One region of the Ureibacillus chungkukjangi genome, then DNA from elsewhere that is predicted to be linked to it. Evidence: riboswitches for the same ligand, from Rfam matches in the RefSeq annotation. Region 1 holds a riboswitch; each other region holds the start of a gene.

Region 1 (7,641 bases):
TATCTATTAAAAAATATGGAGCCTGATGACTGGATTGAGTATCTTCATGCACTTCTAGGGAATCAAACAGAAATTTCACGAGAGATTGCCAGTCGATTATTGTATCGATTTCGCACGGGCAGTAGCTATGATGATGAACCCAGCCCTAATACTTTGACGCCGAGAGAGTGTGAGATTCTTTCAAAGGTAGCAAACGGGGACACGAACAAACAAATTGCACAAGCGTTTTTCATAGCCGAGAATACAGTGAAAAACCATATAAAAAATTTGCTCGAGAAACTTCAGCTTGATAACCGTGTTCAGCTTGCTGCGTATGCTGTGAGACATGGCTTGATCGCTGATTAAAAACAGAGCCAACCTATAGTTAATGTTGGCTCTACTAGTGATTCTATATTCGCTTTTTGCTAAAACAGTTAATGCCCTTTTATTTCCCTTTTAGCTCTCGGCGAAGCTTTACTTGTTCGTAAAGAAGTCTTTGTTCCTCTGTTTCTATTACAATCTGTGGAACCTCCCGAGGTTTTCCGCCTTCATCAACAGCCACCATTGTGACAAAGGATTCGGTTGTTAAAGTGCTTTCCCCGGTTTCTACTTGAAAAGCAGTAACTCTAACAAATACAGTAAGAGAAGTTTTACCTGTATAAACGACAGTTCCTTCCAATTCCAAAATATCGCCTACTCTAGCTGGAGATAGAAAATCCACAGAGTCGATGGATACCGTGACTGTATTGCCACCTGAATACTTCATAGACGTAATTGCCGCTACCTCATCTATATAAGCAAGTACTTTACCACCAAAAATAGTGCCATGGTGATTTGTATCTGGCGGTAAAATTAAATGTGCTTGGATTGTTCGCATAAATCCTCCCCGTTACCACTATCCTCTATAAAACCTGTTAATTCTTTTTTTACATTGATATATGCATAATGGATGATTTTGTGATCTTCTGGGTTTTCGTTTATTAAATCTTCCAGTAATTGATTTACGGAGCTAAATTGTTCAACTACTAATGAGCTCATAATATACTCTTTAAATTTTTCCTCATAATACCGAATTGCTTGGATTGACATGAATTTTAGCTCCTAGATTAGTTTACCAACGTTTTCCGAGAACTATCTCGTAGTAGTTTTGCTGCTTGAACCATTCTTTTTAGTGCCGCTATTGTTTCCGATTCCTGTCTAGTTTTCAGACCACAATCAGGGTTTACCCAAAACTGCTCCTTCGATAAGACTTCCAGACTTTCCTTTAAAATAGTTTCCATCTCTTCAACCTGAGGTATACGTGGACTGTGAATATCATAAACACCTAGACCTATTCCTAGCTCGTATGGATTTTCTTTTAGTGAGGCAATCAATTCTCCATGACTTCTTGATGTTTCCAATGAAATCACATCTGCATCAAGAGCTCGAATCGGATCTAAAAAATCGTTGAACTCGCAATAGCACATATGTGTATGAATCTGGGTTTCATTTTTCACACTGGATGTTGCCAGTTTAAACGCATTAACCGCCCACTCTAAATAAGTTGACCAATCTTCTCTTCGAAGTGGCAGGCCTTCACGCAGGGCTGGCTCATCTACCTGAATAATTTGAATGCCCGCTTGTTCCAAGGCCTCTACTTCTTTGCGTAGCGCTAGCGCAATTTGGTTAGCAACTGCTTCTCGAGGAATATCATTTCGAACAAATGACCAATTCAAAATCGTAACAGGTCCCGTTAACATCCCTTTTACATATTTAGACGTTAGGCTTTGAGCATCCACTACTTCCTTCACGGTCATTGCCTCTGACCACTCAACATCCCCATAAATAATTGGTGGCTTCACACAGCGTGACCCGTAGGAAACTACCCAGGCTTTTTCAGTAAAGGCGAATCCAGTTAGCTGCTCCCCAAAATACTCGACCATATCTGTTCTCTCAAATTCTCCATGGACTAATACATCTAGACCGATTTCTTCCTGAATAGCAATCCAACGCGCAGTTTCCTCTTTTATAAAGGCTGCATATTCCTCATTTGTAAGCTCATTTTTCCGCCAGGCTGCACGTGTTTTCTTTACTGCTGGTGATTGCGGAAAACTACCAATTGTCGTCGTTGGAAAATCAGGCAATCCTAATGCTGTTTTTTGAATTTCACGGCGTTCTTCAAAGCTTTCTAACCTTACGAAATCCTGATTTGAAATTGATTTAACTAAATCATTTACACGAGCATTGTTTCTAACCGGATGTGTAGCAAGGGCTCTAATGCATTCCATACTTTCTGATACAATCCCCTCTTTTGCCCAGTGCTGAGTGCTCAAGAAATGTGCGACATGAACGATTTCGTTTATCTTTTCATCGGCAAATGATAGGGCGTTAAGTAAAACGGAATCCAGCTTTCGCTCATTAGCCGTTGTAACAGGTACATGCTGCAAACTACAAGAACTACTAACCCATAAATCGTTAGCATTACTTAAATTAAGGATGGCTTGGACATCACTTGCCACTTCAGCTAAATTGGCAGACCAAATATCTCGACCATTTACTATACCGATATTTAATACTTTGTCTTTCGGGAAGCCTGATTTTCGAAGCGCCTCCAGGTTTTCTTTTTTTCCATGAACAAAGTCAAGACCAATCCCTGCAACAGGCAATTGAATAAGATTTTCATAGTTTGTCAACGCTTCAAAATAAGTTTGCAGCATTATGTTTGCCTCTGGGACTGCCTCTGTTAGTTGTTTATAGATTTCTTCTACTAACCGCGCTTCCTTAGATGACAGACTCTTCGTTAGTGAGGGCTCCTCTAGTTGAATCCACTCCGCTCCAGCGTCTACCAGCTCTTTTAAAACCTGAGCATAAAGAGGAATGAGAGCTAATATAAACGCTGCACGTGTTTTCTCATCATATCCCTTTGATAAATCAACAAAGGTATAGGGTCCAATTAAAGTCGGTTTTGTTAGAAGGCCTAGCTCTTCTTTTGCCTCTAAAAAGTAAGCTAACAATCTATTTTCGGTTACATATAAATGCTGGCCTTCATACTCAGGCACAATATAGTGATAATTGGTATTAAACCATTTAGTCATTTCACAAGCTACAGCCTGTTCTGTTCCTCTTGCCATTGCATAATAACAAGTGAGTGCAGATTCTTTTTCTAGCAAGTTATTATAGCGGTTTGGAATAATATTAAACATCATCGCTAGATCAAGCATACGATCGTAATAGGTAAAATCACCGATAGGTATTAAATCTAAGCCTAAAGCTTGCTGGCGCTGGATATGCTCCAAACGTATTGCTTTCATCTGCTGTTCAAATTGTTGCTCTGTTAGTTCTTTTTTCCAAAATCCTTCAACAATCCTTTTCCATTCACGGTTTTCACCTATATAAGGGTAACCAACTACTGTACTTACGACATTCATATATACGCCTCCTTTTTTCTACATAACCCAAAAGAAAAAAGCTATTTCTATGTTCAGAAATAGCTTCGGATTTATCTATGCATGACTAAAAAAGCGTAAAAGAAATTTACGATTATTTCGCACAGAACACCACCTATTTCCACGTAGGCATTGGGTGTGTACTAGAATTAGGCAGGTCTCCTGACTTATCATCAACGCTCCTCATGCCTTCCCGTTTTCACAGTGGCTAACAGATTCGCTCCGAATTACAGTTGCGGGACAGTGTTGGATTTGCACCAAGCTTCCCTTTTAAGCTTATTCTCATAAGCACCTATTCTTACACGTTATGTAATTGTTTTTCACTATATCATATATAGCTATTTTTATAAACTAAAATTTCAGAAATCTCACATTACAGATTTAACCTTATCCATTCCCACCTAAATAGATTGGTGTAATTTCACTTTCTACAACTTCACTGCCCTCATGTTTCACATAATATGCCCTTGCTTCTGGTCTTGAGCTAACTGTTTTTGTTAAAGCTTCATCGATAAAATGTAACGCTACTCCATCATCCACTCCATAGCCTGCTTTTATTTCATCGGCTAAGATTAATTGCTGATAGGATGGCCTGCGCTTATTTTCCCCATCGTAATGTGGGCAATTGCTCCCTTTTAACAATCCCAAGCAATCTATTTTATATAAAGGTCCATTCAATGGGTCTGTTAAGCCTTCCTCAAACCAACAAATTGAGCCTGCACTTAAACCAGCAAGAACGATTCCTTTTTCATATGCCCTTCTCAAAATATCATCTAAGCCCCATTCCTTCCATAGCACAAGCATATTTCTAGTGCTCCCGCCACCAACATAAATGATATCCTGTTCAAATACAAATTCTTCAAGCTTCTCAAAGTTTGCATCAAATAAAGATAAATGGTTTGTTTCACAATTTAAGCTATGAAATGCTCTGTAAAATCTCTCAATATAATTGTCCTGATCTCCTCCAGCCGTCGGAACAAAACAAACCTTTGGAATCTCTTTGTTTACCTGCTTCAAAATATACTCATCTAGGGCTAGATTGTCGGGTTCCATAGAGAAGCCTCCTCCGCCCATCGCTATGATTTGTCTCATAATTACCCTCCTTCCAAAAAAACGCCAATCGGTCTTTGTCCGATTAGCGTTACTATTATTTATTTAGATTAACTTGCCTGATAATCCTCTTTTAAGGGGATAAAATGTTTTCTTCTATATACGCTTAATACTATCCCAACGATAAACGCATTTAACACAGTCGGCATAATGCCATAGCTCATAAATGGCAAGGACATTGTGCTAACAGGGACTAACCCAAAATTCATGGCTACACTATAAAGGAATTGGGTAGCAAATAGCGTTACGCCTCCAATAGTGAGTAATTTTCCAAAAGGGTCTTTGATAGCCCTTGATATCAACCAAAACCTTATGAGAAATATTGATAATATAGCAAATAAAACTATTCCAGCTAAAAAACCATATGTTTGAATTATGTTTCCAAGGACAAGATTTGTATGCGGATCAGGGAGATTCATCAAATTTTCTGCTCCAAATAAACCTGCACTTTTCATGGCATTTTCTAAAGTTACATAGATATAGCCGCTTTCATCAGCATACTTGTTCGGGCTTATAAAACCCAATATTCTACTGATCTGATAATTGGCAAGACTACCATTTCTAAAAGCTATAATATGGTAAAATACTACTCCAATTACAATTAGAATAACTGCTCCCACTGTACATATTTTCTCTTTAAGAGAAAAACGACTTTTCAGGAATAAAACAGCCACAAAGACCGAATAGATAAAAATCATAGATAAACTCGGAATAAAAAGTAAAAAGTAAATTGAAAATACATATAGGGCTATACCTTTCCATAATTTAAAGGCTGAATTACTAAAAAAGGATGCCCAGGCCATTAATAAGAACGGGATTGCCACCCATGCCTGGACATCAATAATCCCTAAAGAAATTATTGACTCTCCGTTTATAATCTTATTCGCAAATTGAGAAATTGCAATTAACAGTCCTACCCCCACACCGTAAAACAAATAACCGTATCTCTTTAGTTTTCGATAATCAATAAACATGAACCCTATTGCTATACTAAAGCCAATGATTATAGAAATCGTTTTATTTTGTAACATGGTTGGTAAAGTGAAGTTTGTGATTTCCAAATACATTCCTTTATCCAGTGCCAGTATAGGTAAAAAACTGAGTAGTAGAGTAACACTTAACAAGATAACAAGCATCCAGTCTATTTTGGGTTTATGTAGCTTATTTAGAGATTTCCCAAGTGTTAATGGACTACCCATTTCTTTTACAGCCTTTTTCTCGGCTTCAACTTCACTATATCCTCTTTTTACCCAGGATTGTTTGGATTGTTGCATATGTTGGCTTAACTCACTTTTCACGTATTCCTTTGCTTCCTTAGAGTGCATTTGAGCTGATACCTTTTCCAGAAAGTAACTAATTTTCATTTGGCGTCACCTCATTGAATAATTGCTTTAAAGAATTTTCACGTCTTTTTGCAAGCTGTTGCTTTTGTAATACCTTCAGTCCTTTTTTAGTTAATGTATAATGCTTTTCACCCTCATCGGACCAGTAAGACTCCAACATTCCTTGCAACTCTTCTTCATGCAATGTTGTATAGATTGCACCTTCATTATTGAGAATGCTTTTAATCCCCCTAACATGCAGAAGCTGTGTTAATTCAAATCCAGTTTTCGATTGAGTCAATAAAGGAAATATAATCCCTGAAAGATCTATTTCTTCAATTTGTTGGTTTACTTTTTGACGATGTTCATCTGTAAATTTCACTTGACGAAATGTATGCGTGTTCATTGCTTTTTTCAACCCTTTTAATCGTTCTTCCATCTGGACCCCTCCAATCGTTCTTTTAATACCGACTTCCCTTTACGCAATCGAGATTTTATCGTATTTTGATTTACTTCGAGTACAGCTGCAATTTCTTTAATCGAGCATTCCTCGTAGTAAAATAAATAGATTACCTCACGATATTTAATAGGCAACTGCATGACAGCATAAGCAAGCTGTACATCCTCATCTTGCTGAATAATTGTTTGCTCGATACTATCGCTACTTTCATTGGCAATATAACTAAAATCATCTGCAGCCTTCACACTCCTGCTATACCAGCTTTTCAAGTAATCCTTGGAATGATTAATGGCGATTCTCCAAAGCCATGTTTTGATGGAGGATTTTCCTTTAAAGGAGTCTAATGATTTAAAACATTTCACAAATATTTCTTGCGTCAAATCCTCAGCAATTGTTTCATTATGAACATAAGAATAAACAAGCTGTTGAATTTCCTGACCATATGTACGCATTAGTTCATCAATCAATTCTTCGTGATTGACTGCTGTTACTAAAGGACTCATTATTTCTTCCACATACTCCCCTCCATTTCGACAATTAGACGAGGCTCATAAATATAAAGTTTTATAATTTGGGATAAATAAAAAAAGTTGGCTCCTCTAATTGTGGAGGCCCAACTTTCTACACTTAGATTCTACATCTTACTTCCGCCAAAACGTTGTACATTCTGCCTTATCGATGATGTTAAAGGCAATCATTTTCTCTAGCAGCTCGTAATTGACGGGCTCATTCCACTTAATGCGAAACAGACCCTTGGTAGCACTGTATCCGGCTTGAGCAATATCTTCTGCAAAGTGATCCATACCAAATTCCTCTGGTGAAACGCTTAAATGCTGCTTCGCTGTAGAAAAGCCAATGATATAGGTCCCATGGTCTGTAAACATAGGCTGATTCCACTTTATTTCTAGTTGTAAATTAGGAAATTCCTCAGTAATCCAGCCAAAAATCTCTTCCACCCGCGCGCGATGTTGTGGGTCATCAATTTTCTCCATAAACTCTATAGTTGCTTCTATATGAATCCCTCCCAAAATAAAACACCCTTTTGGACAATCATATCCAAAAGGGATGTAGCTGTGCAACTTAATAATCGTACATTTCTGTGTTTCCATATTTTCACGTTTTTGATTTTCCTCAGAATGGTGTTTGTCTTAAGTGAATACTCATTTTTACTTATTATCATAAACCCTAACCATATTTTTTCCCGTTTCCTTGGCCTCATACATTGCTTTATCTGCATACTTCATTAGTTCCGCAAAGGAGGTACCGTCTTTAGGGTAAAACGCTACACCTAGACTTGATGTTGTAGTAAATTCATAATTACTGATCGTCCAGGGATTCTGTAGAG
Region 2 (7,641 bases), 1.3 Mb from region 1:
TGTATTTTCTTTTTATATTGGCAGCCGTTTGTTCATGCCTTATTAAATGAACAATACAATTATTCCCCATAGGAACACCTCCAGCACTTCGTTAAGTGCTCCTGCTAAATCTCCAGTCATCCCGCCAAAATTCTTAATTGTCCACTTACGATATAAAGTAACAAACACTAGTAGGCATGTAACTAATACGTAACTAACTATACCTATGTAGAAATATGTAATTATAGCAAATAAAAGCGTATATATAGTGAATGCAGTCCATATCTTCTGCGGGTTAACCTGCGATTTAAAGTAAGCAGCTAACCCTTTTTCTTTAATCGTATGCGTAGTAACAAAGTAGACTAGTAGTCCTAATCGACTTAATAGAGGAACAGCTATGAAAAATATAATGATCCCTTCTGAATCATTATGTAGTAGTTCAAAAACAAAGCCTATTTTTAATAACACCAACACTACTAAACTAATAGCACCAAAGGCACCCACTCGAGGATCCTCCAAAATTTCAAGACGACGCGCTTTGTCCTGATATGAGAAATAAGCATCTCCCATATCAATCCATCCATCTAAGTGTAAGCCCCCGGTCATAACAATACCGGCAATAACAACTAATATAGCAAATAATAAATTCGTAAGTTGTAGATATTGTTCATTTACTAAATAAAGGACACTAATCGTACCACCCATTAAAATCCCTAAAGCTGGTAGCATTGCATACATTGCACTTACAGTTTTCTGATTCATAGGCAATTGCTTTCGAATGGGCAATGAAGAGAAAAACTGAAAGGATAAAAGGAATCCAATAAAGCTATTTTTCAAAATAAGCACCTCTATTTCCAACGTTTAATCTTACTATAATCCATTTCATAGGCCTCGTCACTGTGATGTACAATCCATTGATGAAGTATGCCTAAAAGAGAACGATAGTAATTCACTTCTGAGTAGGTTGAACTCTGCTCATCAAAAATTTCGTTGGATACAAGTATTACAATTGCGCCATCCTTGGTCCATTGAAGTAGCTGTTTTTTTAAAGTTTTAATATACTTTTCGATTTCAATTATGCGTTCGATACTGTCAAGCTGCTCTGTTTTGTATAACACATTACTTAACCAGGTTGTTATACACTCCCATAGAATTACAGAATTAGCTGGATAAATTACTTCACTAAACACCACTTCATCTTGAATTTCTATTGTTTTCCACTGGATAGCCGCCTTTTTACGATCAGCCTGATGCCGTTTGATACGCTCAGTCATTTCTCTATCAAAAGCAACACCTGACGCTATATAATATAAATTTTTGCGTTCAAATTTCTGATAGAGCTCCTTGGCATAATCCTCAGCGAAAGCACTTTTACCACTTCGAACGCCACCAGTTATAAAGATGAGTTTACTCATTTGTACCTTCTCCTTAAAATTCGAAAAGAGCAAATTCAACTTAAGAATTTGCTCCTTACATTTCACTTAGTTAAAAATTTCCGGATAAATGGTTGAAGCAATTAGTTCAATCGCTTCCCCGATTCGTGGTCCTGGACGATCTAAGATATCAGCGTTCAGTTCATAAACCTCTTCATTTTGAACAGCCGTAATATTTGACCATCCTTCACGTGCTAAAATTTCGCCTTTTGGATCCTCACTATAATTTACAGTAGTTATAATCGCTTCTGGATTACGAATAATTAAATCTTCTTCTGATACTGCAAACCAGCTTTGCTGATCGGCATAAATGTTTTCAACTCCAGCAGCTTCAATTAGCTCTTGCTGGAAAGTACCAGAGCCAACTGACCAAATATCAGGCGATGGCGAGATTTCAAAGTAAACTTTTTCCTTTTTATCTAGAGAGACCGTTTTTTCTTGAACCGCTTCAATTTGATTTTCGATTCCAGTAACAATTTCATCTGCTTTTTCTTCAACTTTTAATACTTCTGCAATTTGCTCAATATCTCCATAAACATCTTCGATAGTTGAAGCAGTTTGAATAACAAATACCTTCAGCCCAGCATTATCTAATTGTTCGATATGTGTTTCTTCCCCAACTGTATATGCAAATATTACGTCAGGCTGCAATTCAACTACTCTTTCGGTATTAATAGTCATAGAATCTGAAATACGTTCAATTTCAAGTGCTTCTTCAGGGTATGTATCAAATTCCGTTGCACCGATTATTTGCTCGCCTACCCCTAATTCAAATAAAATTTCAGTATTACTTGGTTGTAAGGATACGATTGTTTTTGGTACTTCCTCAAACGTCACTTCCACTCCACGATCATCAATCACTGTATAAGCACCAGATTCTTCTGTAGTGCTCGCATCATCTTTTTTGGCTGGCTCAACTGAAGTTGAACAACCAACTAATAATAATGAAATAGCTAGAGGTGCTAGCCATTTTTTGTTTATAGCTTTCATCGTATTTCCTCTTTTCTTTTTTTCTTTGTTGGGTAAGATTTACTTATAAATGGAATTTCCTTTACTTCATGCTTTTGATTTGAATAGACAGCCATTACAAAAAATACGTTTGCAAGTAACCCCAAGTAATCGAACAATATTTCAGGTACATCACGTTCTTCGCTTACTTTATGTAGCGCACGGTAGGATTTTTTTGCTTCGCTACGACAGATATGAAGCAAGGAACCCACTTCACTACCTTGAGGCAATAAAAATTGCTTAATCACTTCTCCTACCTCTTCAACATAATAATCATAGCGACTACTCAACCATTGTAAATCTTCCTGTGAAATCGCCAATTTCCCACGTACAGAGCCGTTCAAATGATAGCATAGTGGCTGGATGACTTGTAAATCCTCATACACATCTTTGCATGCTTCATCTGTATTTAACATTGGCAAAATCGCTCCGACTCTAGTTGTAAGTGAATCTGTTCGAATTTCATAATCAACCAAACTTCCTTTTTCACGCATAAACGGATAGCAGCTATAGCGAATATCCTTTCGAATTATCCTCACCTCCATGAAATTTTGATTAGTGAATGACCAATTCAGATTTCAGAGAATATAAAAAGCCACCCAAATAACGGATGGCAAAAGATTACAGAACAAACTTATACAAATAGATTCATTCAATTATGCCGTACATTCCCTTTATTTCCGAAGAGGTTTGTTACGATCAGAAAAGGATAGGTCTCCTGGCTTGTGCATAGCATTTCAAAGAGCCTTCCCATCCTGAGACAGTGGCTTATTCTTCAAAACTAACACATACAGTTGCGGATACAGCTTCGGCATTTAACCGAATTCCCAATTAAGCGTTAATACGCATCTTTTTCCTGCAAACAATATTCACTTAAAAGCAATATAACATATTTTTCAAAATAATAGTATTTAAATTTATAACTAAACATTACTTATGACTAATTGCAGCTTGTGCATTTTCCATAGATTTCGAATTTATGGGCTTCAATTGTATATCCTGGAAGCTTTTCATTTAGCATTTCCATTGGACAAATTGAAATTTCCTTTACATTCCCGCATTCCATGCAAATAAAGTGATGATGGTGGTGATCAGATTCACATTGCATACGGAAATTTCTTTCACCATTCAACTCTGTTTCTTCTAAAATACCAAGATCAACAAATGTAGATAAATTACGATATATTGTATCAAAGCTCATGCCAGGAAAATCTTTTTTCAAAACAGATAAGAGATCCTTTGCAGTTAAATATTTTTCAGTTTCTTCGAACATATTCAATATTAACTCTCGTTTATCTGTTTTTTTATAACCATTATCCTTTAATATTTCCCATGCTTTTGTTAAATTCACTTAACTGCTCCCCTTTCTTTTGCATTTGTTTTAAGTAAAAGCTTTTTAACGAGGATCACAATCAATAAAATTATAATTGATGTTACTACGATTGTTCCCCCCGGTGCGAGGTTCAAATAATACGCACTTATTAACCCTATTATAACAGCCGCTTCCCCGAAAAGAATCGAATAGATAATCGTTTGTTTAAATCCTTTTGCAATTCGCATACTCGCTGCAACAGGTAAAGTGATTAATGATGAAACCAATAAAATCCCAACAATTCGCATACTTGCAGCAATCACTAATGCCACTACAAGCATGAATAAGAAATGAATCCATTTTGCTGGTAGCCCACTTGCATGGGCATATTCTTCATCAAAGGCTAAGACAAACATTTCTTTAAAGAATAAAAAGATAAATATAATGACCACAATGGCAATACTTACTACAACCCATAGGTCTTGCCTCGAGACAGCTGAAACCGAACCAAATAAATAGCTCATTAAATCCGTGTTAAAGCCGCTTGCCAATGAAACAAAAATCGCAGTCAAACCAATCCCTGCCGACATAATAATCGGAATCGCGAGCTCTTCATAATGCTTGTAAAGTCGACGCAATCGCTCGATTAATATAGAGCCGCTAACTGCAGCAACAATTCCTAAATAAATTGGATTTAAAAGTATTAATGCTGAGAAGCTCTGACTTAAGTATAAGCTTCCCGCTATCCCTGCTAACGTAACATGAGATAACGCGTCTGCGATTAGTGACATTCTTCTTACTACTATAAATACACCTAGTAACGGTGCAATAACTCCAATAATTAGCCCAGAGATAAAGGCATTTTGTAAAAATTCATAGTTTAAAATTGCTTCAATCATTTTGCCTTCTCCTCATTAATGAATCTTTCTAACGGAATGTCCATACCAATTGTCTAATTGAGTTTGAGAAATTGTATCAAACTCCTTTTTAAAGCCATGGAAATGAATCGTTTGATTTAAGCAGGCAACATGACTGATTCGGTTGGATACCGTATCAACATCATGAGTAACTAAAATAATTGTCTTATTTTGTTCCTCGTTAAGCTTTGCAAGCATATCATAAAATGATTGGACATTTTCGTGATCGATTCCTACAGTTGGCTCATCTAAAATCAATACCTTAGGATCTGAAATAAGAGCACGCGCGATAAACACCCTTTGCTGCTGTCCACCTGATAGCTGACCAATATTACGAGTTAGGAATTGCTCCATACCAACTGAGCTTAGCGCCGCTATCACTTTACTATTAACATCCTTTGGCATTCTTTTAAATAGGCCAATTTTTTTTGTTAAACCACTTTTAACAACCTCTTCAACAGTTGCTGGAAAGCCTGAGTTGAATGCATTGGATTTTTGAGAAACATAGCCAATCCACTCTCTATTATGGAATGTTTCATTTGTTTGGCCAAAAAGCTGAACTTCTCCTGTCATCGGCTTTAATAATCCTAGTAATAGCTTTAACAAAGTCGACTTACCTGAACCATTTGGACCAAGGATGGCAAGGAAATCTCCTTCCTCGACCTTTAACGAAATGTTTTTTAAAACTTGTGTATATTCATATTGAAAGGAAACGTTCTTCATATCAATTAATGTTTGACTCATATTTTCTCTTCTTTCTAATTCATAATCATTACGATTTACAACTTGTTAGTATAGTTCATTCCTAGCCAAAAGTAAAGTAAGTTTACTTAGTTTTTATGTAAAGCTTGAAGATTTTTGTAAAGCGCCTTGAAAGGATGTTATATTTTTGAAACAGATCGAGTTTATTGAACAATTTCTTTCTAAATCAGATCGAGAAATTGTGAAGTTTTCAAGAGAATATGGGATTGATTTAACGATTGAAGAGGTACAACGTTTAAGACCCTTATCTCAGCGTGCCTCCATCACTTGGTTATTTACTGGCATACCCAATTCATTTTTAAGAGATGTAGAAACGATTATTGGAAAAAAGAAACTAAAAAAGCTACTAAAATATTTAGAGAGCTATTAAAAATGAGATTCACTAGAAAACTCGGACTTTCATTAAGACCTTAACCATTATACTTAGCTGCAAAAAAGAGGCTTCTTTGAGAAGAAACCTCTTTTTAATATTGTAAAATTATTTTTTTCACGACTTCATCAATAGCGTTCAATCGAACAGATGTCTGGTTTTGAGTCATAATAGTAAAAGCAAAAGTCCTTCCGCTGTTTGCCTTTACATAGCCTGCTAATGTATAGACTCCTGAAATATGACCTGTTTTTGCAATCACTCGATTTTTGTAATTTTCTTGAGTAAAACGATTTTTTAATGATCCCCCAATAATTCGATCGGTTTGTCCACCAATTGGTAAGCTTGAGTGAAGGAATTTAAATGAAGGACTTTCATCTATTTTGGTCAATAGCAGAGAGAGTTCATTAGCAGTCACTTTGTTAGCGTGGGACATACCTGAGCCATCCTCAAAGCTCCAGTTTTCCATATTTAAACCGATAGAAATGCCATGCTCCTTTAAGGCTGCTAGTCCTTCAATCGTATCCCCTTTCCCATTGAATTCCCTTCCCATTGTTTTGATGAAGATATCCGCCATACTATTGTTGCTAAGCTTTAAAAATGGATACATTAATGACTTTAAAGGCAGGGAATACTTTGTATAAATTGAATTTGCGCCCTTTGGAACGATACCTCTGTCGATTTTCATAGTATCTGCAAAGGCTAGTCCAGACGCCTCAAAGGACTCTCTAATAGCATGCAAAGTATTGATGGTAGGGTCATTTAAAGTGACCCAATCCTTAAAGCTTGTGTTTAAAGGGATATTTCCAGTGATTGTAATTCGATTTGTTCGATGCTCACGTAATATTTCAATGCTATTTTTTTGGCCTTTGTTAACAGTTACCGCAAGATTATTTATAATCATTCCGCTCAAACTCGGTTCAGCACTGAAGGTTGGTCGACCACCAACATTGGAAGCAGCGTTTACATTTATAATAATGGTCCCTGCATCGTAATCATTATCTGGTGACATCGATAAAGCTGATGTTCTTGCTGCAAAATAATAGCTTTCGTCATCCTTTGCAATTCCTGGTGTAAGCTGCTCTCCTAAAAATAAAGACTCATCCCCATATAGATTTCCATTAATTTGCTGAATTCCATAGAACATTAAAATATCGGCCATAAAAGTGAAATCCTTCTTTTGTAAAGTTGGATCGCCCCCACCTTTAACATAGATATCACCGTTTAGCACTTTCCCTTCAACTTCTCCATCGATATAGAGCTTGGTTTGGAAGCGATAGTCCGGTCCAAGCATTTCGAGTGCAGCAGAAGCTGTTAATAGCTTTAAAGTAGAAGCCGGCTTCATAGCCACATCACCGTTTTTCATATAGATCAACTCGCCACTGTCCACATCACGTAATGACACGCTAATATTTTGATTTCCCAACTGTGTCTGAATAGTATTTTCTATATCCGTTGTAGCTTGTACAATTTGCAACGGGCCAGCGATCAAAAACAATATAACAATAGAAAGAATTAGCCTCGTTTTCATTAATTCCTCCAAGAGATTTAAGATGAGTATAGTATTTACCACTTTTTAGTTCCTTAAGCTAGTCAATTTTCAATCTTAAAAATAAGCACTAAAATACTACGAAAACTGTCTGATCAGTTTATACTATGTTACTCTATGGGATAAATTCCATATATCTGGTATGTAGGGTAAATTTAAGGAGGTTTATATACAGGGAAAATGCGAAGACTAGATATTTTGCTTGGAGCATGAAGGTAGAACAAGAGTTTTATCGGGTTCTCCACTCTACTCAAAAGCTTTGAACAAAAATGTTCAAGGGCTTTAACTTTTATAGAAAGCTATCCACAAAGCGG
Region 3 (7,641 bases), 1.1 Mb from region 1:
ATTTTTGAAGTAGCAGTTATTGGTATTCCTCATGAAGAATGGGGCGAGACGGTAAAAGCAGTATATGCGACGAAAACGCCGATCGATGAAGAGAAGCTTAAAGCCTATTTAACTGAGCATCTAGCGAAATATAAAGTGCCAAGGGTATTTGAACAAGTGGAAGCGCTACCAAGAAATGCTTCAGGGAAAATTCTAAAACAACAATTGAAGCAACAGGTGGTGAACTAAATGAAGGTTTTGCAATCTTCTAGTAAAAGAGAATCAAACTTTTTTGAAAATGATGAGACGCTTCACAAAATACTAGAACAAATGCTGGAACCGAAGCTCTTAGAATATGCAAAACGAGAATTGCAGGATTTTGGGGAGCTAGTTGCCGGTGAAATTGATGAACGGGCAAAGCATACTGATAGGGAGGGAGAGCCTCGACTAAAACGATACAATAAATACGGTGAGGAAACTTCAGAGGTATGGGTCAATGAAGGCTACAAACAGACAATTCAGCAATCCTATAATACTGGAATCGTGGGCTATGTCCATAAAGAAATTCCACAGTTAGGGAAAAAGGGGAACTATGTTTATAGCTTTGCACAGGGCTATCTGCTTTCTCATGCCGAACCAGGCTTTTATTGTCCAGTGACGTTAACGATGGCAACAGCCTATTTACTGGATCATTATGCAAGTGAGGAATTGAAGGCACGATTTCTTCCCTATGTTTGTTCAACAGGGGAAGTGGAATTATTTGAAGGAGCTACCTTTTTAACGGAACGACAAGGTGGATCCGATGTAGGTGCAAACGTGGTTAAGGCACGTTTTGATGGAGAAGGCTACCGGTTATATGGCGAAAAATATTTTGCTTCAAATGCAGGAATGTGCGGAGTTGCCATGGTATTGGCACGTATCCCTAACGCACCAGCAGGGTCAAAGGGGCTGACGCTTTTTGCAGTACCGTGGAAAAATGAAGATGGCTCAGTCAACGGGCTAAGAATTCGCCGGCTAAAGGATAAATTAGGCGTTCGTGCAGTGCCGTCTGGAGAAATAGAGTTTGATGGTGCGCGTGCCTATGTTGTTGGGGACCCAAGTAAGGGCATATACTATATGCTTGAAGCTCTAAATCTCTCTAGGATTTGTAATGCTGTAGCTTCAGTAGGGATTATGCGACGTGCGTTTCTAGAAGCGAAGCACTATGTTTCCAATCGTGAGGCATTCGGGCAAAGCTTGACGAACTACCCGATGATTCAGGATTCTTTAGGGAAATTAGCAGCAAAACTACATGTGGAAGTAGCTGCTACATTTGATTTGATTCAGCAATATGATCTTGTTACGAATGGGAAGGGAACTACGAGAGAAACGGTTTTGAATCGATTGTACATCGCTATTATGAAGAAGGAAACGGCAGAGCATGCAGTCAAATTTGCAAGTGAAGCCATCGAACTTCATGGAGGAAATGGCTATATCGAAGACTTTGTCACACCGCGATTATTACGGGATGCACAGGTTCTGACGGTGTGGGAAGGTACGGCGAACATTTTAGCCCTTGAGGTCATTCGATTATTTAAAAAGTATGATGCACATAATTTATTTATTGAAGAAATGAATAAGCGATTACTAGCAATTCCAACATCAAAGTTGAAAGAAATCGTCGAAGTTCAATTAAATGTAATCGATAAGCAGCTACAGCTATTTGTTTCCTTAGATGATGCCACACAAACTTATGATGCAAAGGCAATTACAGAAAAAATGGCCCTTATTTATGAAAGTGTCATCGCTATAGAATGGGCAGCTCAATTTGGAGATAAATATGAAAAGTTAGCGGAAATCTATTTAGAAGAAACCTGGGAGCTGCGTAAAGTAGGTGACCCAATGAAAACTGTTCAGTATTTCCATGAAATAATCTAATAGTGATGGGAGAGTGCTTAAAAAAAGAAAGGGTGCTCTTCTGAAGTGAAAAGTGTAAATACAATTTGTGAAAAAGCATGGCGATCGTAATCGAGTTCGCCATGCTTTTTATTTAAGCGGAAAATTTTCGGTTAATGGTTCAAATAGAGGCCTAACAAGCAGAAATAAGAGAAGATTTTCCTGTTAATCTCTATATAATAAGCCGAAATTCACGGGTTTTGGCAAAATAAGCGGAAAAACTTCCTTTAATTCAATGAAAATATCACTATATTTCAATTTAGAAGGAAATTTTTCGGTTATTCTTCAACCCTTAACCACTCCAAAACCGCAATCCATTTTAAGAGACTCACCAGCTTACAATCCATATTAAGTTACTAAGAATTTGACGGATGAAAGAAGCTAAAAGTAAAATAGACTTATAAGATAGAGAGCGGATTTAGTCTGATAAGGAGATGGCGAATTTGAAAGGTTTATTTATTAAGACTGAAGAACAACGAAAATGGTTAAAAAAGCTAGCAACCCTAGAAGCAGAATTCAAAGTTAATGCCCAACAAATTGATGAACAATCAATCTTTCCTCGCGAGCATATTCAAAAGCTACGTGATATCGGGTATACGAAAATTACCTTACCGAAAGAATTAGGTGGCGACGGTTTTACTATTTATGATGCTATTTTGTTACAGGAAACCCTAGCGAGCTACGATGGAAGCACAGCGCTTTCAATAGGCTGGACGGTATTAACGGTGGGTGAATTATTTGAGAATAAATATTGGGAGCCTGCGAAGCTAGCGGCCTTTGCTAAAGAGGTAGAAAAAGGAGCAATTATTAACAGGGCTGTAAGTGAAGCGGCAACTGGCAGTCCGATTCGTGGAGGGCGCCCTGGCACGACGGCAAAACGTGATGTGGACAACTGGATTATTAATGGGCGAAAAAGCTATACGACTGGCTCACCTGAGTTAGACTACTTTTTAACCTCTGCATGGATTGAGGACGAGGAGAAAATCGGCTTCTTTTTAATACATAAAGATACACCAGGGATTTCTATAGAGGAGACCTGGGACGTTATTGCAATGCGTGGAACAGGGAGCCATGATTTAGTGTTGAATGCCGTGAAATTGGATGCATCTGATTTGGTAGAAGTCCCTAACTATACGACAGGCTTCAAATTGAATGGATGGCTGCTCATGATTCCCGCAACATACCTAGGAATTGCACAAGCAGCACGTGACTATGCAATACAATTTGCCAAAACTCATTCACCGAACAGCATTCAAGGGACAATAGCTACGTTACCGAATGTTCAAGCATTGCTTGGTGAAATCGAATTGGAATTAGCCCAAGCCCGATTTGCATTATATGGTGCTGCACAAAGCTATGTGGAATTGAAAGCGAAAGAACAAAAGGGTAAAACGCTAACAGAACAGGAAGGCTTGGTTATTGTTAATGCAGTAAATGTAGCAAAGCATGTTGTCACTAATGCTGCCATTACTGTAGTCGATAAAGCGATGCGAGTAGTTGGAGCAAAAAGCCTACAGCGCTCAAACCCGCTACAACGTTATTACCGTGATGTGCGTGCGGGACTCCATAATCCACCAATGGATGATTTAACGATAAAAAAATTAGCTGAAATGGTACTGAACGAAAAAGCATAATAAAACAAGTTTAATGGATCAATGATACTCGAAAAGTTTTATACATTCTTTTCCATAAATAAAGTATAATAGAGAGAAATAATTTCATAGCTAGTAAAGGTCTTTTTGCAAAGCTTTGCAAAAAGAGTAAAAGGGAAGTTGGTGAAAGTCCAACGCTGTCCCGCAACTGTAAATGGGAGTGCCCCTAAAGTCCACTGTTACGAAAGGCTCGTAATGGGAAGGAGGGGAGCATGATGAACATAAGCCAGGAGACCTGCCTTTATGATAACGATTCAAACCTTACGAGGATAGGGGGAGTACTGCGATTGTAATTCTATTAATTACAAAAGTCTCCCTTTTGACTTGGCTAGGGAGGCTTTTTATTTTTATGAAAACAAAGGTGAAGCAATGAAATACAATTCAATTTCTACTAAAAAATATAATATTGTAAAGAATAGTGTTGGGGTCGTGTTGTGAAAAAGAAAATGGTATTTGCTTATAGTTCATCTATCTTAATTTTATTCGTTAGCATTTGGCTTGGGGTTTCGATTGGCTCTGCAGATATACCTCTTTCAACATTATGGGATAACGAGACCAATCCAAGTGCTTATAGTATATTATGGGGTATTCGAATGCCTCGTGTAATTTTAGCTGGACTTGTCGGGTCGTCACTTGCCATTGCAGGGGCAGCCTTTCAAGGATTACTTAAAAATCCTTTGGCAGATCCATATACACTTGGTATTTCCTCCGGTGCTTCTGTTGGAGCAGTGGCAACGATTTTCTTCAGTCTTTCAATACCGGTACTCGGGTCTTACACTCTGCCGTTATTCGGGATGGTCGGTGCATTTCTTTCAATGATTCTTGTCCTATCCTTTGCAAGACTAATCGACCGTTCTATGAAAATGGAAACACTTATTTTAACAGGGGTCATATTCAGCTCCTTTTTAGGATCCTGTATTTCATTAATGATTGCACTTACAGGCCAACAGCTCCGTGAAATTACAAGCTGGTTACTGGGTAGTGTGTCTATGCGTGGATGGCCATATGTGCAAATGATTCTACCTTTTGTTGTAATTGGTGTTATTTTATTGTGGTTAAATCGTCGAGAATTAAATGCCATGATGTATGGTGATGAACGAGCACAAGCTTTAGGAGTTAATGTGAAGTTGAGAAAGTATTTAATTCTGGCAGGAGGTTCGATGCTAACAGGGGCGGCTGTTTCGGTTTCAGGTACTATTGGCTTTGTAGGATTAGTCGTTCCACATATGACGCGTATGCTTTGGGGTACTGATCATCGTCATTTACTAACGCTGTCATTTTTAAATGGAGCAAGTCTATTGATAATTTGTGATCTTGTTTCTCGAACGATTATCACACCATCTGAACTGCCGATTGGTGTTATTACAGCCTTTATCGGCGCGCCAGTCTTTTCATATATCTTCTTTAAGCAACGAAGAAGTAGGGGGTGAAACTATGCTAAAGGTTCATAATATTTCTGGCGGTTACGGAGCGGCTCCTATTCTATCAGAAATTTCATTTCAAGTTGAAAAGGGAAAAATGATAGGCATACTTGGTCCGAACGGGTGTGGGAAGTCAACGCTATTGAAGGTAATCAGCGGCATAATGAGTCCTACTTTTGGAAATGTCTTCATAGATGGCAAGGAGATAGATCAATACTCAACACGTGAGTTAGCTAAAAAGATGACGATTTTACCGCAATTACACGCAACTGCATTTTCAAGTACGGTACGGGAGACAGTTTCCATTGGTCGATATCCCCATCAATCAGGCTTCTTTTCAAGCTGGAGAGCTGAAGATGAAAGTGCCGTAAAAAAGGCGATGCAGCAAACGGATATTGAGAAATATGAAAATCATTATTTAGAGTTTTTATCGGGTGGGGAGCAGCAACGAGTTTTTATAGCCCAGGCTTTAGCCCAGGCATCTAGTTTACTGCTGCTTGATGAGCCAACGAATCATTTGGATATTGCACATCAAAAGCAAATATTGGATATGATTCGAAAGGAAGTAACTGAAAATGATTTAACCGTTGTGTCCGTTTTCCATGACATTAACCTGGCATCACTCTACTGTGATGAAATACTTTTAATGGAAAAGGGAAAAGTGAGAGCATATGGTGCCCCTCATGAGGTCTTGCTTGAGGAAAAGGTTATGGCTGTTTACGATACAAGGATTTCAATCCAAGCACATCCAGAGCAGCCGAAGCCACAAATGACGATTTTACCTGATTTGCAGGACACCCTTGAAAAAGTAATTACAGTCGAGCATTTAAACATCACCAATGAATATGTTGAATTTAAATCTCCTTTTCCTTTAAAGGTGCTATCATCTGCTGTACATAATGCGGGTATGGGTTGGTTTGCGAATTTTGTAAATCGCACCGTAGCCCCCAATTATGATATTGATAATGTGAAGGAAGAATATTATCAATACTTAGTTGATAAAGACTTTTCCCCGACAAATACAGTTGGTATGATGACTGCTGTTGATACAAAAAAGGCAGTAGTTAAAAACTATAGCATGCCATTTGGTGAAGTAATTGTAGTAGTTACAGCGGGAGTTGGAAATGCCATTGATGTCTCCCAAAGCTATAAACGTAACGATTTCTTTCGTGTTGGTACCATTAACACATGGGTGCTTATTAACGGAAAATTATCGGATGAGGCCTTTGTGCAGGCAATGATGACAGCAACCGAAGCAAAATCAAAAGCGTTGCAGCATGAAGAGGTTTACGATTCAGTTTCGAATACCATTGCGACAGGTACGCCAACAGATAGCTTATTGATTGCCTCAACACAGGCAGGAGAGTTAATGCAATATGGGGGTCCGATTACTGAAGTCGGTCAGGTAATAGGTAAAGGTGTGTTCGAAGCAACCGTAGAGGCAGTTCAATCTTATCGAAAAGGGGATAGATAATTATGAAGCTTTACACAAAAACAGGGGATAAAGGAAAAACAAGTTTAATAGGTGGACGCGTTAATAAGGATGATCTGCGTGTAGAAGCCTATGGCACAATCGATGAGCTAAACTCGTTTATTGGCAAGGCCGTAACGGAATTAGATTCAACAGTTTTTAAAGATTTACTAGAAGACCTTGAAACAATTCAGCATGAGCTATTTGACTGTGGTGGTGATTTAGCAAATGTCATGAAGGAACGAAAAATAACATTGCAGGAAGCATCTATTGAGGTATTGGAAAAAAGAATTGATGCCCTATCTGATGAAGCGCCGCCTTTAAAGAGATTTATCTTACCTGGTGGCACACCGGCAGCTGCAACACTTCATATTGTAAGAACAGTGACACGTAGAGCAGAAAGACAAGTAGTAACACTTTTAAATGAAGTAGAGGATGCGCCTGCTATTATCCAGAGATATCTAAATCGTTTATCGGATTACTTCTTTGCCGCTGCACGTGTTGTAAACTTCCGTTCGAATGTAAAAGATATTGAGTATATTCGTAGTGGAGATGTATTTAAATAATTTGAGTGAGAAAACAATCCTTCTTAAACGGGATTGTTTTTTTATTAGCTTAGAGGGCTTATTTAATCACTGTTATTATAGTGAGAATAATACTATAGCATAGAAAAAAGATGTATATTTAACAAAGTATCAATATATTATTAGAAATTTTCGAACAATAGATTGACTGAATGCTCATTCATATTTTACAATAGAGACATAAAAATGAGAGGTTTTGAATTAACTAATATTATAGATTATTTTAAGGCTACTCAGGAAAAGTTATTTTGGACAAAGGGGAAAAGGCAAAAAGGGGGAGAAGACATGAATGGATTACTAATTGCAAATTGGGTGATGTTTGCAGCGGTTGTATTATACGCATTAGGACTATTCTTCTATCTAGTTAAATCACGCTATGAGTTCATTCAACTTGGTAGAAAAGAAGAGTTTGAGTTAAAGCTAAAGGAACGTATTGGGGATTTAGCTGAAAAGGTATTTGGACAATCCAAGCTTTTGAAAGATAAAAAAATGGGCTTAGTCCACGTTGCCTTCTTCTACGGATTCTTATTAGTTCAATTAGGGGCAATAGATTTAATTTGGAAGGGACTAGCACCGGATTCACATTTACCGCTTGGTGG

Evidence for each region. Region 1 has a riboswitch for cobalamin ahead of metE (5-methyltetrahydropteroyltriglutamate--homocysteine S-methyltransferase). Riboswitches for the same ligand answer to the same signal wherever they lie in the genome.
Region 2: another riboswitch for cobalamin. It lies ahead of LG296_RS11855 (hypothetical protein); the one in region 1 lies ahead of metE (5-methyltetrahydropteroyltriglutamate--homocysteine S-methyltransferase).
Region 3: another riboswitch for cobalamin. It lies ahead of LG296_RS04190 (iron ABC transporter permease); the one in region 1 lies ahead of metE (5-methyltetrahydropteroyltriglutamate--homocysteine S-methyltransferase).

Annotation. Positions count from the first base shown of each region.
Region 1 covers NZ_CP085009.1:3,696,492-3,704,132, forward strand. Annotated here, with positions in the region: gene LG296_RS18245 (response regulator transcription factor) at 1-345, shown strand, start outside; gene LG296_RS18250 (acyl-CoA thioesterase) at 425-856, opposite strand; gene LG296_RS18255 (hypothetical protein) at 832-1,068, opposite strand; gene metE (5-methyltetrahydropteroyltriglutamate--homocysteine S-methyltransferase) at 1,086-3,386, opposite strand; cobalamin riboswitch at 3,539-3,715, opposite strand; gene LG296_RS18265 (peptidase E) at 3,792-4,496, opposite strand; gene LG296_RS18270 (FtsW/RodA/SpoVE family cell cycle protein) at 4,565-5,878, opposite strand; gene LG296_RS18275 (helix-turn-helix transcriptional regulator) at 5,868-6,275, opposite strand; gene LG296_RS18280 (sigma-70 family RNA polymerase sigma factor) at 6,260-6,811, opposite strand; gene LG296_RS18285 (iron chaperone) at 6,938-7,288, opposite strand; gene LG296_RS18290 (diguanylate cyclase domain-containing protein) at 7,463-7,641, opposite strand, start outside.
Region 2 covers NZ_CP085009.1:2,383,412-2,391,052, forward strand. Annotated here, with positions in the region: gene LG296_RS11835 (histidine phosphatase family protein) at 1-70, opposite strand, end outside; gene cobS (adenosylcobinamide-GDP ribazoletransferase) at 43-816, opposite strand; gene LG296_RS11845 (bifunctional adenosylcobinamide kinase/adenosylcobinamide-phosphate guanylyltransferase) at 828-1,394, opposite strand; gene LG296_RS11850 (ABC transporter substrate-binding protein) at 1,461-2,402, opposite strand; gene LG296_RS11855 (hypothetical protein) at 2,399-2,950, opposite strand; cobalamin riboswitch at 3,111-3,288, opposite strand; gene LG296_RS11860 (Fur family transcriptional regulator) at 3,361-3,771, opposite strand; gene LG296_RS11865 (metal ABC transporter permease) at 3,768-4,631, opposite strand; gene LG296_RS11870 (metal ABC transporter ATP-binding protein) at 4,647-5,393, opposite strand; gene LG296_RS11875 (endonuclease IV) at 5,539-5,781, shown strand; gene dacB (D-alanyl-D-alanine carboxypeptidase/D-alanyl-D-alanine-endopeptidase) at 5,876-7,309, opposite strand.
Region 3 covers NZ_CP085009.1:809,730-817,370, forward strand. Annotated here, with positions in the region: gene LG296_RS04175 (class I adenylate-forming enzyme family protein) at 1-228, shown strand, start outside; gene LG296_RS04180 (acyl-CoA dehydrogenase family protein) at 229-1,896, shown strand; gene LG296_RS04185 (acyl-CoA dehydrogenase family protein) at 2,358-3,548, shown strand; cobalamin riboswitch at 3,629-3,824, shown strand; gene LG296_RS04190 (iron ABC transporter permease) at 4,013-4,996, shown strand; gene LG296_RS04195 (adenosylcobinamide amidohydrolase) at 5,001-6,461, shown strand; gene LG296_RS04200 (cob(I)yrinic acid a,c-diamide adenosyltransferase) at 6,464-7,024, shown strand; gene LG296_RS04205 ((Fe-S)-binding protein) at 7,328-7,641, shown strand, end outside.